3 regions of the Methylobacterium sp. ME121 genome follow, and region 2 is predicted to be linked to each of the others. Evidence: riboswitches for the same ligand, from Rfam matches in the RefSeq annotation. Region 2 holds a riboswitch; each other region holds the start of a gene.
The links. Region 2 has a riboswitch for cobalamin ahead of ME121_RS04205 (CbtB domain-containing protein). Riboswitches for the same ligand answer to the same signal wherever they lie in the genome.

Region 1 (5,061 bases), on a different contig from region 2:
GCCTGGTGGCGAGCAGGCGCACGCCAATATCCGCCACAAGGACCAGGACCGCCCCCGCGAGGCCGCTCGGCAGCAGGCACGCGCCGGGGCGGGCACCGACGAGGGGCCGCATCAGATGCGGCACGACGAGGCCGACGAAGCCGATGGCGCCGGAAACCGCGACCCCGCTGCCGACGGCCAGGGCCGCACCGGTGACGAGACGCAGGCGCACGGAGACCAGGCCGACCCCGAGACTCGCGGCGGTGTCCTCGCCAAGGGTCAGGGCGTCGAGAGCGGAGCCGGTCGACAGCATCAGGGCCCAGCCGACGGCCATCAGCGGGAGGCACAGGAGCACGTGGTCCAGACTACGGTCGCTGAGCGAGCCCATCAGCCAGAACACGATCTCCAGGGCCGCGTAGGGGTTTGGCGACAGGTTGAGCGCCAGCGCGGTGAGGGCTCCGGCTAGACTCGACAGCCCGACGCCCGCGAGGATCAGCCCAAGGGTGCTGCTGCCGCGGGCGACGAGCGCGTTCAGGAGAAACGCGGCGACGCCGGCGCCGGCGATGCCGCCGAGCGGCAGGGCGAGGCTCATGGTGCCGGCGAGGCCGCCGTAGAAGACGATGACCGCGCCAAGCGCCGCCGCGGAGGAGATGCCCAGGATGCCGGGGTCCGCGAGCGGGTTGCGCAAGTAGCCCTGCATCGCGGCGCCGGTCAGGCCGAGGCTGAAGCCGACCAGCACTCCGAGCAGGGCGCGCGGGATGCGAAGCTCCCACAGGACCAGGGCCGGCAGCGTCGTGCGACCGGCGACGAGGTCCGCGAAGGCGGCGGGCACGTCGAAGGGCGCGTAGCCGATGGCGATGGAGGCGAGCGTCAGCGCGAGAGTGGTGAGCCCGAGGACGGCGATGACGGTTCGCCGGGCGCGCGGCATACCATGGCGACCGGAGGCCGTTGGACGGAGCGAGGTGACCGGCGCGTTCATGGCTGAGGCGCCTGCGTATTCGCTGTCTCGGCGAGGCGCGCCACCACCTCCGCGACCTGAGGACCGGGACAGGTCCACAAACGGTTCGGGATGTCGACCGTTCGATGCGCCCGCGCGAGAGCCCGAAAAACCGGATGGTGCAGGAGTGTGTCGGCGAGCGATGGCGAGCCCGGTGCGCCCTCATCGACGACAATCAGGTCTGGGTTCGCCAGCGCCGCGGCTTCGAGGGGCACCTGCCCGAGGCGGTCACGCCCGATCTCGGCCGAGACGTTGACGAGGCCGGCTGCGCGGATCAGCGCGTCCCCGAGCCCGCCGGGCGCGACCGTGAAGGCGTTCGGGCGCATCACCAGGGCGCGTAGAGGCCGCCTGGCCGGCACGATGGCGGCAAGACGCGCATCGAGCGCCGCCACCATCGCCTCGCCCCGTTCGGGATGGCCGAGCGCCGCCGCGACCTGCCGAATCTGTGCGCGGACGCCGTCGAGGTCGGCCGGCACGCCGAGTTCGAGCACGGGGGCGCCGACGCGCTTGAGCATGCCCACCGTCGTGCGGGTCGTGAAGGCACCGGCGATGACGAGATCGGGCTTCAAGGCCACGACCTCCTCGGTGAGCCCCCGCGTCACCGGCAGCCCGACCGCCTCGCTTGCGACCGTCGACCCGCGCGGGTCGCGGGCGAGATAGGTGACCGCCAGCACCTGGTCGCGGTCCGCCAGCCGCAGGACGAGCTCGTCGGCGCACAGGTTCATCGAGACTACCCGCACGGGTGCCGCCGCCGCGCCTATGGATACGGCGGACATCATGGCCGCAAAGGTGATTACGAGGCGCGACGGCATCGGCGACCTCAGAAAGACGTCACGCGGACGCCGCCGTAGACAGCGAGCCCTGGACCCTGGAAGCCGGTCGGGTTCTGGTAGCGCTGGTCGAACAGGTTATCGATCCGCCCGAACACCGTGAGTGTCTCGCTCCAGGCGTAGTTGACCGACAGGTTCACCAGCGTGAAGCCGGGGGCCTTCAGGCGGGGCACGGAGAAATCCCTGTTTCCGTCCACGAACGACCCCAGCACGATGAGAGAGCCGGTCATGGTCAAGCCCGGCATCAGGTTCCAGATCGCGGTGGCGCTGACCTTATTGCGTGGCCGGCGCAGCAGCTCCTGGTGGGCGATCTCGTCCTTCGTCACCGTGGTGGTCCAGTCGAGCCGCCCGCTCCAGAACTCGTTCAAGCGCAGGGCGACGAAGCTCTCGGTGCCGTAGCCAGTCGCCTGACCGACGTTCACGTTGGTGGAGAAGGTCGGGTAGTAGGCCGTCTGGATCAGGTTCTTGAAGTCGGTCTGATAGTAGGTCGCGCCCACGGTCATGAACCCGTCGAACAGCGGCTGCTCGAAGCCGCCGTCGAACCCGAAGCTTTCCTCCGGCCGCAGGTTCGGGTTCCCGAAGAATCGGAAGCCCGGGTAGTCCTGATAGAGCTGGCTCAGGGTCGGCGGCTTGAAGCCGGTGCCGACGCTGCCCTTCAGGCGAGTCCCGGTGCCGGGCACGATGTAGCTCGGCGCCACCCGAAAGGTGGTCGCGCCGCCGAACTGGTCGTTCGCGTCGTGGCGGATGTTGGCGACCAGCGCGGCGCCCGCGAAGGGTGTCGTCTGAAGCTCGGCGAAGCCGGCGGTGTTGCCGTTGGATCGGTCGATGCCGGTCGTCTCGAAGCGCTCGTCCTCGCGCTGTGCCCCGAACAGGACGAGGTTGCCGGGAGAGAATTGCCAGTCGCCGCGGTAATCGAACCGGGTCCGCTCGCCGAGGTAGGTGGTGGGCGTCGGCGGCGCGAGCGGGTCGAGCGGGCCGGCGAACAGGCGGTCGAACTTCGAGTAGTTCGCCCCGAAGACGTTGTGGAAGCCTGGCACCGGGGTCCACTCGGCCTCGCCCCTCATGATCAGTTGCTGCTGGTCGTTGAGGTTCCGGTACGGCAGCGGCACGTACGGGAAACCGCCGTCGGCCTGGTCGAGATAGGCGCTGTCTGAGAAGCGCAGCACGTAGTTGAGGCGGAACTCGTCGGTGAGTTGCGCCCCGAGCTTGGTCGAGACCGTCTTGATGTCGGTGAAGGCGGTCCGCAACGGCACCCCGCGGGGCAGTAGCTCAAACGGGGTGACCTGGATGGCGGATTGCCGGATGTGGCCGACCGAGACCGAGTAGTCGAAAATGCCCTCCGAGCCGGAAATGTTGCCGAACTGGTTGAAGGTGCCGAACGAGCCGCCTTCGACCGTCGCCGTTGCCCGAGCTGGCCCTTCGCCACGCTTGGTCACGACGGAGATGACGCCGCCGATTGCGTCGGCCCCGTAGAGGCCACTCTGCGGCCCGCGCAGCACCTCGATCCGCGAGAGGTCGTAGGTCTGCAACTGGCTGAAGTCGAAGGAGCGGTTCGGGGTCGAGGGGTCGTTGACGTCGATGCCGTCGATCTGGACCTTCACGTGGTTCGAGTTGGTGCCCCGGATGAAGACCGAGGTCTGGCCGCCGGCGCCGCCGGTCTGCACGACGTTGAGGCCCGGCACCTGCTGCAGAGCATCCGGCACCGTCCGGCGCTGCTGCTCCTGAAGCAGGCGGTCGGTGAGCACAGTGACACTCGATCCTGTGTTGGCAATCGGCGTCAGCACGCCGGTAGCCGACACGGAGATCTCGGACAGTGAGACCGCGGCCTGCGCGCCTCCCTGAGCATCGGCGAAGGGCGCGGCGACCTGCTGCGAGCGGGCGGGAATGGAGACGAGCAGCGCGGATGCGGCGCAGGACAGCGCCAGCGTGCGCCGGAGCGCGGAGGAAACGGGACTGGACACGGGACGGCCTCGGGGGACGGCTGTGGCACGTCACCGCGAACGAGGCCTCGGCGGTCGCGTCCTCCAAGGAACCACGACGCCGCGACACCTCCCAGGACACCCCGCCCGGCAAGCTCCGCGTGTGACCACGGCTGACGGCAGGTCTCCTGGCTCGCGGGTCGTCGCCCTCTCATCGTCTTCCCGGACGAGGCCGCCCAGTGACGTGGTGATGAAGGACTCGCCGCTTACAGTTGCGGGGGCAGCCGCGGTATCGGCCGAGCCCTCACGGGCCTGACCTCACCGCGTTCCCTTTTGATCCCCGAGGGGAACCGTCTTGCTCAAGCTAGGCTGCGGTGCATCTATCCGTCAACGCACGGAAGCACGTTGTTCAGATGTGTGGCATTTGAGGCGTCGGTTGATGTCTAAGCAGTGTGGCTTTCCGCCGATCCGTTTTGAATTCACACCCTCGCCAAGCGACGAACGTCCGCCGGGCTCCCACAGGATAGAAGTGGGACGTACTGAACACCTTAGCGAAGGGTGTCCAATCCTCGGTCGCGGTGAACACCCTGTTGGAAAGGGTTCACGGTCAAGCTTGGGCGGTGTATGATGTTCGGCGGCGATCCTCATACCGCGACCCATACATGACCAAGTTGGCGACCCTCGCCGTCGCCGCGATGGCGGCGAGCTTCCTCGGACCGCCCCAGACAGCCGCCGGGCAACTCACCTACTCGTGGCCCTCGAATGTCGGACCGCTGAACCCGCACCTCTACGCGCCCAACCAGATGTTCGCGCAGGCGAGCGTCTACGAGCCTTTGGTGAAGTACCGCGGTGATGGATCGGTCGAGCCCTGGCTCGCGACCTCGTGGACCATCTCTGAGGACGGGCGGACCTACGATTTCGTACTGCGCCCCGGCGTGACCTTCAGTGATGGCACGCCCTTCGACGCGAAAGCGGTCAAGGCGAACTTCGACGCGATCCTGGCCAACCGTCCGCGGCACGCGTGGCTCGATCTCGTCCAGCAGATCGAACGCACAGAAGTTGTCGGGCCTCTGGCGTTCCGCCTCGTCCTGAAGGCGCCGCACTACCCGACGCTGCTCGAACTTTCCCTGCCGCGGCCCTTCCGGTTCCTGTCTCCGAGCGCCATGGGCCCTGGCGGTACGACGGCCGTCGGCATCAGGGCGCCGGTCGGCACTGGGCCGTGGCGGCTCGTCGATACTCAGCTCGGCGTCTCCGACACGTTCGAGAGCACCCCGGGTTACTGGGGCCCGAGACCCATCTTCGACCGGCTCGTCGTCAAGGTCATCCCCGATCCCAA
Region 2 (5,061 bases):
CGGGCGTGCGCGACCGACCTCATCCCGCGAGGGCCGCCGCGACGGCGTCCTTGTCGAAGCCCTTCAGGCCGATCACCACCAGCGTCCCGTCGCGGGCTTCCCCGGCCCGCCAGGGGCGGTCGAAATGATGGGTGACGCGCCGGCCGACACCCTGCACCACGAGGCGCATGGGCTTGCCCTCGACCTCGGCGAAGCCCTTGATGCGCAGGACGCCGGCGGCCTCGGCCGCCGCCTCGACCCGGGCCGCGAGATCCCCCGCGGTCACCGCCGGGCGGACCGGCAGCGCCACGGTCTCGAAATCGTCGTGGTCGTGGTCCTCGCCCTCGCCGTGATGCGAGGGGCGGGCGTCGAGATCGTCCTCGGCGGCCGCGCCGAGGCCGAGCAGCACCCGCGGGTCGATGGCGCCGTTCTCGGTCTCGACGACCTTCACGGCGCGGGGCAGGTGCCCCTCGACCTCGGCGCGGACCCGCGCCCGGGTCGCGGCGTCGATCAGGTCGGCCTTGTTGACCACCACGAGGTCGGCGCAGAGGAGCTGGTCCTCGAAAACCTCCTCCAGGGGATTGTCGTGGTCGACCGACTGGTCGGCGGCCCGCTGGGCCGCCAAGGCCTCCGGATCCTCTGCGAAGGCGCCCGAGGCCACCGCCGGGCCGTCGACCACGGCGACCACGCCGTCGACGGTCACCCGCGAGCGGATCGCCGGCCACTGGAACGCCTGGACGAGCGGCTTCGGCAGCGCGAGACCCGAGGTCTCGATCAGGATGTGCTCCGGCGGCTCGGCGCGGCCGAGCAGGGTCTCCAGCGCGGGAACGAAATCGTCCGCGACCGTGCAGCAGATGCAGCCGTTCGGCAGCTCGACGATGGCGTCCTCGGTGCAGCCCTCGACGCCGCAGGCCGCCAGGAACGACTTGTCGAAGCCGATGTCGCCGAACTCGTTCACCAGGATGGCGAGGCGGCGCCCCTTGGCGTTCTCGACCACGTGGCGGACGAGGGTCGTCTTGCCGGCCCCGAGGAAGCCGGTGACGATGGTGCAGGGGATCTTGTTCACGAGGGTCATTCCGCGGCCTCCAGGGTGCCGGCGGGGACCGGGCGGGGTTCTGGGAAAGGGGGGATGCGGGCGATCACGCCCTTGCGGAACGCCTCCGGACGCTCGCGCCAGGGCACGATGCCGTCCGGGGTCGCCGCGTAGGCCGCGAGCCCGCCGAGGATGATCTCGGCCGAGGCGGCCGGATCCATGTCGCCGTAGACGTAGGTCCAGCGGTCGGGCGCGGCGACCGCCACGGTGCAGGGCCGCTTGCAGACCGACAGGCACTCCACCGCCTCGACCCGCAGATCCGGCGTGCCGCCGCTCCGCGCCCGGAGCGCCTCCAGCAGGCGGGCCCCGGCGCGGGGGCCGTCCGGGTCGTCGTCCGAGCGGCGGCAGGTGGTGCAGACGTAGAGAATGGTCTCAGGCACGGGCCGCTCCCCGATCCGCGCCGCGGGCGAAGGCCTGCCACGCCCAGCCGAGTCCCAGCCCGATCAGGATCCAGAACACGAAGCTGATGGCCAGCGACCGCGCGGCGAACTGCGCGGCCAGCGCGGCCGGAAGCTCCGACGCGGCCTCCGGCGCCTGCGGTGCGCCGACCGCGTGCGGGGCGATGATCAGGACGAGCCCCCCGAGGATGGTGATCAGCGCGCGGCGGATCGTGATCAGGTAGAGCCCCATCCCGGTCGCCGCGGCGGTCATCACCCACCACGCCTGGCGTGTCGCGAGCGGGGCCGCCGCGCTGCCGGGCAGTTCCGGCGGCAGGCCGAGGCCCGGCGCGAGGGCGACGCTGGCGAAGCCCGCCACCGCGAAGGCGAGCCCGACCTGTGGCGTGGGTTCGCGGCCGCAGGCAAGCATCACCGCGCCGAGCAGCAGCGCGTAGCCGACGCCGCCGACGAGGGTCGCGAGCCCGGTGAAGGCCATCCGCGGCAGGCCGGGGCCGGGCTGCCATTCCGGCGCGGCGTCGGGCGCGGCGTGGTCGTGCCCGGCATGGGCCAGCACGATCGGGAGCGCCCTGATCGGGAGCGTCTCGGCGGCCTGACGCGGCGCCTCCTGCTGCTCGTAGCGCTCGGCCGCGACGATCAGCGGCGAGGTCAGCGTGAGTTCGAGGCCCGTCACGACGGCAGCCGCGAAGAAGCCGGCGGCGAGGGCCGCCGACAGGAGCCGGATGATCATCCCTGTTCCGGGGACGTCAGTGGCAGGGGAAGTTCTGGGTGTGTCGGAAATCGTGCGCCGCGTTGTGGAGCGCGATCGCCGGCGAGAAGCCCGCCATGAACAGCAGGCCGAGGCCCAGCACGGCCGCGAGCGCGACGGCGATCGGGCGCTCCGACGCGCGGGTGCCGGCGGCGACGGGGGCGAGGGTTTGGGTCGTCATCAGCAGTGTCTCCAGCCGCCCCACCGGCGGCATTGCGGGATCCTGTCGTGACGGCAGGTCTCCTGGCTCGCGGCTCGGCGCGCCCGCCGCCTTCCCGGATCGCTCCGGTGGCGCTTGGCGGGCGCTCGCCGCTCACAGTTGCGGGGGCAGCCGCGGAATCGGGGCCTCGGACCCCTCACCGCATTCCCTTTTCACCCCGTCGCCGGGGCACCGTCACCCGGTCGTTGTAGACGCATGACCGCCGGGACACAACGGAGCGACGCCGGATCGCGGCCGATTCCCGCGCCGCGCCGCGGCACGGACGGGCTTGACGGCCGCGCCCCGGAGCAGGCACCGCCGCACCCGACACCCGCCCGGCGCGGGCGGTAAGCTCCCGGAGACCCGATGGCCCTGACAGACGATCCGACCCCGGTCCTCGTCGATCTGGCGGCCGGCCGAGACCCGCGGATCGTATCGGACGCGGGTACGAGGTGGCTCGAAGTCGATCTCGGCGGCCGTTTCCCGATCCACTCCGTCGCCCTGCGACCGGGGGGAGGGGTGGTCCCTCCGGAACCCGGCGACGTCGCCGTGGCGGTCTCGCAGGACGGCGCGACGTGGATCGAGCCGGACCTCGCCGGCTGGAGCGCGACCCCGGACGCCCTCGTGGCCGCCATCGTCCCCGACGAGCGGGCCTGGGCGCGCGCGGTGCGGGTCGCCGCGCCGGAGCCGGCCCGGATCGTCCCCGTTGCCGTCCGCGCCGAAGAGGCCGCCGTCGACCTGATCGCCCTCCGGGCGATGCTCGGCCTCGACGTGACGCTCCTGAACGAGAAGTCCGGGGCCAACGTCTACGTCACCTACAATCTCCAATCGGCGCCCGACCGCGCGAGCCGCGCCCTCGTCGGTCTGTCGCTGTTCGAGAACGGCGCCTTCGGCAACTGCCTCGTCCAGTACATCATCGCGGTGTCGGTCGCGAAGGCGCTCAACCTGAAATACATCAAGGTCCCCAAGGTCGACCGCAGCAAGGTGATCTTCCTGACCGAGCGGCTGACCTGCGACGGCATCACCTTCATCCCGCCGGACGAACCGCTGCCGCCGGACGGCTACTTCCTGTCGGGTCTGTACTTCGACCCGACGCAGTTCGAGCGCGTGACCGCGCTGCGGGGACCGACGGATTCGCGCGCGATCGTGCAGAGCGTGATCCGGCCGCTGTTCAACGGCCTGCCCAGGACCTTCCCGGCCAAGCCCGACGACCAGCTCCTGATCCACATCCGCTCGGGCGACATCTTCAGCACCTGGGTCGATCCGCACTACCCGCAACCGCCCCTCGCATTCTACCGGATGGTCATCGACCGGCTGCTGGCCGAGGGCCGGATCCGCTCGGTCAAGCTCGTCTTCGAGAACAGGCTGAACCCGGTCATCGCCGAGGTGGAGGCCTACGCGGCGCGACGCGGCCTGCCGGTGGAGATCCAGAGCGAGTCGCTGATCTCCGACGTCGCGGCCCTGGTGAACGGCCGCTACCTCGTGTTCGGGCTGGGAACCTTCGGACCGGGGATCTGCCACCTCTCGGACCACGTCGAGCAGGTCTTCTATTTCGCGTCGAACTGGCCGCAGGGCTTCCAGTCGATCCCCACCATCGGGAAGGTGGTCGAGGTCCGCGATCTCGAGGGCCGCTACATGAAGGTCGGGGAGTGGCAGAACACCGACGCGCAGCGCCGGACGATGGTCGATTACCCGGCCGAAGCCCTCGCCTTCGACGACGCGTGAATGGCCAGGCGGGCGGGGAGCGTCACGGCGCGGTCCTGAGATGCTCGGCGGGGGCGCCGGCCGGACGGGTCGGGCCGGCGTCGCGCACCTTCAGGGCGTCCGTGTACATCCGCTCGACGTCCGCCCTGAACGCGGCGCGCGAGTCCGGGCGCGTGTAGAACATGTGCCCGCCCGGATAGACCGCGAGGCTCAGGCGTCCGGCCGCGTAGGCGGGGACCTGCGCGAGCAGGAGCTTCGAGGCGAAGTAGGGCGTCACCAGGTCGGTGTAGCCGTGCGCCACGAGGACGCGCAGGTGCCCGTCGAGCGCGAGGTCGCCCTTGAGGTTCGACAGGACCTCCGGGGCCTGCCGGCCCGAGCCCCAGCTCCAGCCGCGATTGACCGCGTTGTTCAGGAGCTCGTAGCGCATGTTGGTCACCGGCCACTTCAGCGCGCGCGCGTAGAGGTCGAGCATCGCGCTGGTCAGCGGCGCCTGGAGGGCCGTGAGCTGGGGGTCCTCGAAGCTCGACTGGGCGGCGTCCGGGTTCGGGTCCCAGCCGGTGATGCCGGTGTCGTAGGCGCTGGTCACGCGGCCCTCGGCGCGGTCGATCTCGCGCTGGACGCTGCGGGTCGAGAGGCGCGCCGCCTGCGCGCGCACCAGGGCGGGGTCGAGGCCGACCAGGGGCGCGACCTTCTCGGTCATCCGGGCGACGGCCGCCGCATCGCTCGGCCCCTTCAGCAGATCGCTCAGGTACGGACCGGTGGCGTACGCCTCCGCGTCGCCGAGAAGGGTGGGCGTCGGCACCGTGCCGGCCCGCTCCAGGGCGCCGGCCGCCAGCGAGGGCAGCTTCAGCACGTAGCCCCAGGGGTTGGCCCGCGGCGTCTCCAGCCACGCGAAATCGAGCACCGGCGAGAGCAGCACCATGCCGGAGAGGCCGACGCCGAT
Region 3 (5,061 bases), on a different contig from region 2:
CCGGCCACGAACTGGTTCGGCAGCCCGAACAGGCTCCCGCGGAACGTCGCGTCGAGGCGGTCTCCGACCTGCTCCTGGCTGTGGTAGATCTCCAGGTAGTCGCCCCGGTCCACGAGCCCGGTGCCGCGGTTGTAGCTGTACTGCTCGACGTCGAGCCAGTGGCGCCGGCTGGTGAGCCGGTAAGCGGTGTTGCGGATCGTGATGTCGGCCGAGGGGGACCACTCGGTCTTGAGCTGGGTCCAGTTGTCGGCCCAGGTGATCTTCGCGTCGCGGACGTTGTAGTTGTTGAACCGTATGAGGTCCGGGATCCGTCCCGCGACGAGCGGCGTGCCCCAGTAGCGGGCGGGCTCCTGGTAGCCGAGATCGTGGCTCAGCGTGAACGCGAGGTCGGCGCTCGGCCGGAACAGCAGGGCGGCGGAGACCGCGAGGTTGCGGAAATCGCCCTCCGGCCGGATCCAGCCGTCGGCGCGGTTGCCGCTGACGTTGAGGCGGTACGCGAAGGTGTCGCCGTACTCCGCCTGGCCCAGCGGGCCGCCGGAATCGAGGGCGAGGCGCGCGACCCCGTCGGTGCCGATGACCGCGCGGGCGGCGTTGACCGGCACGAAGACCGGCTTCTTCGGAACCACGTTGATGACGCCGCCGATGGCGCCGTCGCCGTAGAGCACCGAGGACGGCCCGCGCAGCACCTCGATCCGCTCGACGTTCCACGTGTCGAACGGGAAGGTCACGGTGTTGGCGCCGACGTAGAAGCGCGTGCCGTCGTAGAGCTGCTGGATCGAGTTCGGCCCGGCGAAGCCGCGGGACGTGAACGCGCCGTTGCCGTTGCCGGGCGCCGCGATGGTGGTGATGCCGGTCGCGTCCTGGGTCACGGCCTCGGCGATCGTATCCTGTCCGCGGAGCCGCGCGGTCTCGCCCGACACGATGTCGAGGCTGGCCGGCGTCTCCAGCGGCGTCAGGCCGAGGCGACTCGCGGTCCGGTCGGGCGTGCGCAGGTTGAGGCCGTTCGGCGGGAGGCGGCTCGGGTCGCCGCCCGCGCCCGCGACGGACAGCTCATCCAGGGTGACCGCCTCCTGGGCGGCGGTCGGGCCGGCGAGGAGCGCGAGGAGAACGCCGCAGAGCGGGGCCCGCCCGCCGAGGCGGGAGCGATAGGTCGAGAATGACATGGGAGAAGCGGTCCGTGCACGGCGCGCGCCGGCCCCCGCGTCGTACACGCATTGTAATAACATTACAACGCGTCGGCCGTCCGGATGGCTCAGCCTGTGCGGGCGCGCGACGGCGTCCCGGGACAGGGCTCGAGGGTCTCGAGGCGGCGGAGACGGGCATGGGAAACGGCGTCGCGGGCGCGCTTGCTGTGGCACGTCACCGCGAACGAGGCCTCGGCGACCGCCTCCCCTCGGGACTGGCGGCGCCTCGACACCCGCCAGGACACCCCGCCCGGCGCGTTTCGCGTGTGACCACGGCTGACGGCAGGTCTCCTGGCTCGCGGGTCGCCGCCCTCGCACCGTCTTCCCGGGGTGACCCAGTGACGTGGTGGTGAAGGGCTCGCCGCTCACAGTTGCGGGGGCAGCCGCGGCTTCGGGGCGAACCCCTCACCGCGTTCCCTTTTGATCCCCGAGGGGAACCGTCGAGCACAGCTTGGCCGTAGCGGGCCCGGGCGTCAACCGCGTGTCCGGTTGTTGCCGTGGATCGGCGCGCGGGGCACCGAGCCGTTGCGGCCTCGCCGACGACGGGCTAGCCGGTGCGGGATGACGGTCTGGCGGCCCCCTGCGGAGATTCGCGTGAAGGCGCTGGGCCTGCCCCGGCGCGGCAACAGCCTGCTCGTGGCGGAGGTCCGCGCGGATGACGGGCGCCTGAAAGGCGTCCGGCCCCTCGGCGGCAGCGTCGCCTTCGGCGAGCGGGTCGAGGACGCCCTGATCCGGGAGTTCCGGGAGGAACTCGGCGTCACCGTCTCGGTGCTCGGCGGCCCCCGCGTCATGGAGAACATCTTCACGCACGAGGGGCAGGTCGGGCACGAGGTGCTGTTCCTGTTCCCCGTCGCCCTGCCGCCGGGGCTGTTCGACGGGCCGGAGCGCTTCGTCTTCCACGAGGATTCCGGCACCGCCTGCGTGGCCCGGTGGTGCGATCTGGACGGGCTCGACGTCCCGGGCGGTCCGGATCTCTTCCCCGCAGGCCTGAAGGCCCGGCTCCGCGACGCGTGGGACGCGGAGCCCTGACGGACCGAGCCGGCCCACCGCCTTTGCCGCTCGGCGCGGGCGATGCTACAGCCGGGCAATCCCATCGGTCCGGACGTCCGCGACGCCGCGGCCCATGCGCTTGGACGCTCCGTCCGACGCGAAGACGGGTGCCGGCGGAAGCATGACGACACGACCTCCCAGAAGCGGCGGGCCGAAGGGGCGCAAGCCCCAGGCCGGCAAGTTCGATGCGGGCAAGTTCAGGGGCGGCAAGGCCCAGGCCGACGGCCGCGCCCGCACGGGCCCGCGCACCAGCGCCCGCGACGCCGCCGAGCGCGCGGCCCGCAACCGCGGCGAGGATGCCGGCACCCGCGATCCTTGGGGATCGCAGGGCGCTGCGGTCTCCGCGCCGGCCCGGCCCCCGAAGCCGCGCCGCGACGCCGCCGCACCGCGCGACGACGCACCGCGGGACGCCGCCGCGGCCAAGCCCGGCAGCCGGCCTCCGGCCAGGCGCTCGGCGGCCCCCTCCCCCGCCCTTGCCGCCGCCCCCGCGCCCGGTCCGACCCGGCGCGAGCAGCGCGCCGCCGCCTCCGCGACCCTCGCCTCCGGCGTGCAGACCCTGACGGTCGAGCCGGACGAGGCCGGGATGCGGATCGACCGCTTCCTCACCGCCCGCTTCCCGCTCCTGCCCTTCACCCGCGTGCAGACCATCGTGCGCAAGGGCGAATTGCGGGTCGACGGCAAGCGCGCCAAGCCGAACGACCGGCTGGAGCCGGGCATGAGCGTGCGCGTGCCGCCGCTGCGCCTGGACCAGCCTACCGAGCGGCCGCGCAGCGCCGCCCGCGAGCAGGACGACGCGGCGTTCATCCGGTCGCTGATCCTCTACGAGGACGCCGACATGATGATCCTCAACAAGCCCTTCGGCCTCGCGGTCCAGGGCGGTTCGGGGACGGTCCGCCACGTGGACGGCCTGCTCGCCGCCCTCACGGGTCCGGACGGCCAGAAGCCGCGCCTCGTCCACCGGCTGGACAAGGATACGGCCGGCTGCCTGATCATCGCCAAGACCCGACTCGCCGCCGCGACGCTGGCCAAGAGCTTCCGGTCCCGGGCGGCGCGGAAGATCTACTGGGCGCTCACCGCGGGCGTTCCCCGGGTGCGGCAGGGGCGCGTCTCGACCTACCTCGCCAAGGAGGAACCCACGGACGCCGACGCGCGGATGCGGGTCGCCAAGCACGGCGACGAGGGTGCGAGCCACGCGCTGACCTACTACGCGATGGTCGATCAGGCCGCCCAGAAGCTGTCCTGGCTGTCGTTCAAGCCGGTCACCGGCCGCACGCACCAGCTGCGCGCCCACGCGGCCCATATCGGCCACCCGATCGTGGGCGACCCGAAATACTTCTCGGTGGAGAACTGGGAGCTGCCGGGCGGAATCCAGAACCGCCTCCACCTGCTCGCCCGGCGGATCGTCATCCCGCATCCGCGCACCGGCAAGCCGGTCGACGTGAGCGCGCCGCTCCCGCCCCACATGGCCCAGAGCTGGAACCTCCTGGGCTTCGACGCCGCCCGTTACGACCCGATCGTCGAGGCCCCGGAGGCCTGAGCCCGCAGCCAGGGCACGATCGCGTCCGCCAGGGCGTCGGGGGCTTCGAGCGGCAGCATGTGGCCCGACCCGTCGATCACCGTCAGGGTCGCGCCCGGGATGCCGTCCCGGAGCTCCCGCGCCTCGTCGAGGCTCCGCAGGGCGTCCTGGGCCGCCGCCACGACCAGGGTCGGGCATCCGATCGCGCCGAGGCGGTCGCGGTCGGAGTCCCGCGCCTGCCCGGCCTGGCGCAGGAAGACCTCCCCGCCGAGCCGGTCGCCCATCTGCCGGATCCGTGTCAGGAGCGCGCCGTCGCCGGCCCGGTCCGGGTGCACCGACTGGAGGATCGCCGCGCGGCTGAGGCCCCGGTAGCCCTGCTGGCGGATATGGGCGACGGCGGCGGCCTTCCGGCGCGCCTGGGCGAGCGTGTCGGCGCGCGACGAGGTGGCGACGAGGACGAGCGCCTCCACCCGGTCCGGCACGAGCCGGGCGACCGCCCGGGCGACGTAGCCGCCCATGGAGAAGCCAACGAGCCCGAAGCGCGCGGGCGCCTCCGCGGCGACGCGGCGCGCCATGTCGGCGATGGCGGCGTCCCGCGCGAGGTCGCCGTGCGCGATCGGGCCGACCTCGGCGAGACGCGCGACGATGTCCGACCAGAGGTCGGTATCGGTCATGAAGCCGGGCAGCAGGACGAGGTTCATCACCGGATCACCTTTTTCGTCACCGCAATAACCGTCCCGCGCGCCCTGCCGCGCCGCGGCATGTTTGTGAAATTGGGGCGCGATCCGGGCGTCCCGCGTGACGCATGCCTTGGCAACCGGCCGCGCCGCCTCATATGCTGCCCCGCGCCCCGCCGATCCGCCGCGGGGCGTTTTCCCGGCGGTTCGAGACCCTGACACATGAAGCTCGCGATGCTGGCCTGCCTCGCCGCCCTGTGCCTCACCGGGCCGATCGCGCATGCCGCACCGGGCGAGACGACCAAGGCGGCGCCGGCGGCGAACGGCACTCACCCGCCCGAGACGGCGGCCCCGCATCCGGCCGCCTCGCCCGCACCGGGCGCGGCGCCCGCGCAGGCCGCCCCGCGGACGGCCAACAATGCCCGCGCGGAGCGCCGGCGGCGCTCCTACGCGGCCTGCAACCGCGCCTCGCACCAGCGCGGGTTGCGCGGCGGCAAGCGCCGGCGCTTCCTGATCCGCTGCCGGCTCGGCTACGAGCGGACCCGCGTCCCCGGCGGGCAGCCCGCCGCGGCCGCGCCGGCACAGCCGGGCCGGAAGCCGTGACGGAGACCAGGATCTACCCACCCGCGCCGTC

Region 1: it holds a riboswitch for cobalamin, as region 2 does, so the genes downstream of both, ME121_RS06435 (TonB-dependent receptor plug domain-containing protein) here and ME121_RS04205 (CbtB domain-containing protein) in region 2, are expected to answer to the same signal.
Region 3: it holds a riboswitch for cobalamin, as region 2 does, so the genes downstream of both, ME121_RS20255 (TonB-dependent receptor) here and ME121_RS04205 (CbtB domain-containing protein) in region 2, are expected to answer to the same signal.

The regions. Positions count from the first base shown of each region.
Region 1 covers NZ_BBUX01000005.1:112,271-117,331, forward strand. The annotation lists gene ME121_RS06425 (FecCD family ABC transporter permease) at 1-958, opposite strand, end outside; gene ME121_RS06430 (ABC transporter substrate-binding protein) at 955-1,788, opposite strand; gene ME121_RS06435 (TonB-dependent receptor plug domain-containing protein) at 1,797-3,767, opposite strand; cobalamin riboswitch at 3,887-4,095, opposite strand; gene nikA (nickel ABC transporter substrate-binding protein) at 4,388-5,061, shown strand, end outside.
Region 2 covers NZ_BBUX01000003.1:96,316-101,376, forward strand. The annotation lists gene cobW (cobalamin biosynthesis protein CobW) at 20-1,054, opposite strand; gene ME121_RS04195 (DUF1636 domain-containing protein) at 1,051-1,452, opposite strand; gene ME121_RS04200 (CbtA family protein) at 1,445-2,197, opposite strand; gene ME121_RS04205 (CbtB domain-containing protein) at 2,214-2,396, opposite strand; cobalamin riboswitch at 2,432-2,626, opposite strand; gene ME121_RS04210 (coagulation factor 5 8 type domain-containing protein) at 2,781-4,139, shown strand; gene ME121_RS04215 (S10 family peptidase) at 4,162-5,061, opposite strand, start outside.
Region 3 covers NZ_BBUX01000036.1:11,328-16,388, forward strand. The annotation lists gene ME121_RS20255 (TonB-dependent receptor) at 1-1,163, opposite strand, end outside; cobalamin riboswitch at 1,449-1,641, opposite strand; gene ME121_RS20260 (NUDIX hydrolase) at 1,779-2,213, shown strand; gene ME121_RS20265 (RluA family pseudouridine synthase) at 2,356-3,771, shown strand; gene ME121_RS20270 (alpha/beta fold hydrolase) at 3,738-4,451, opposite strand; gene ME121_RS20275 (hypothetical protein) at 4,650-5,030, shown strand.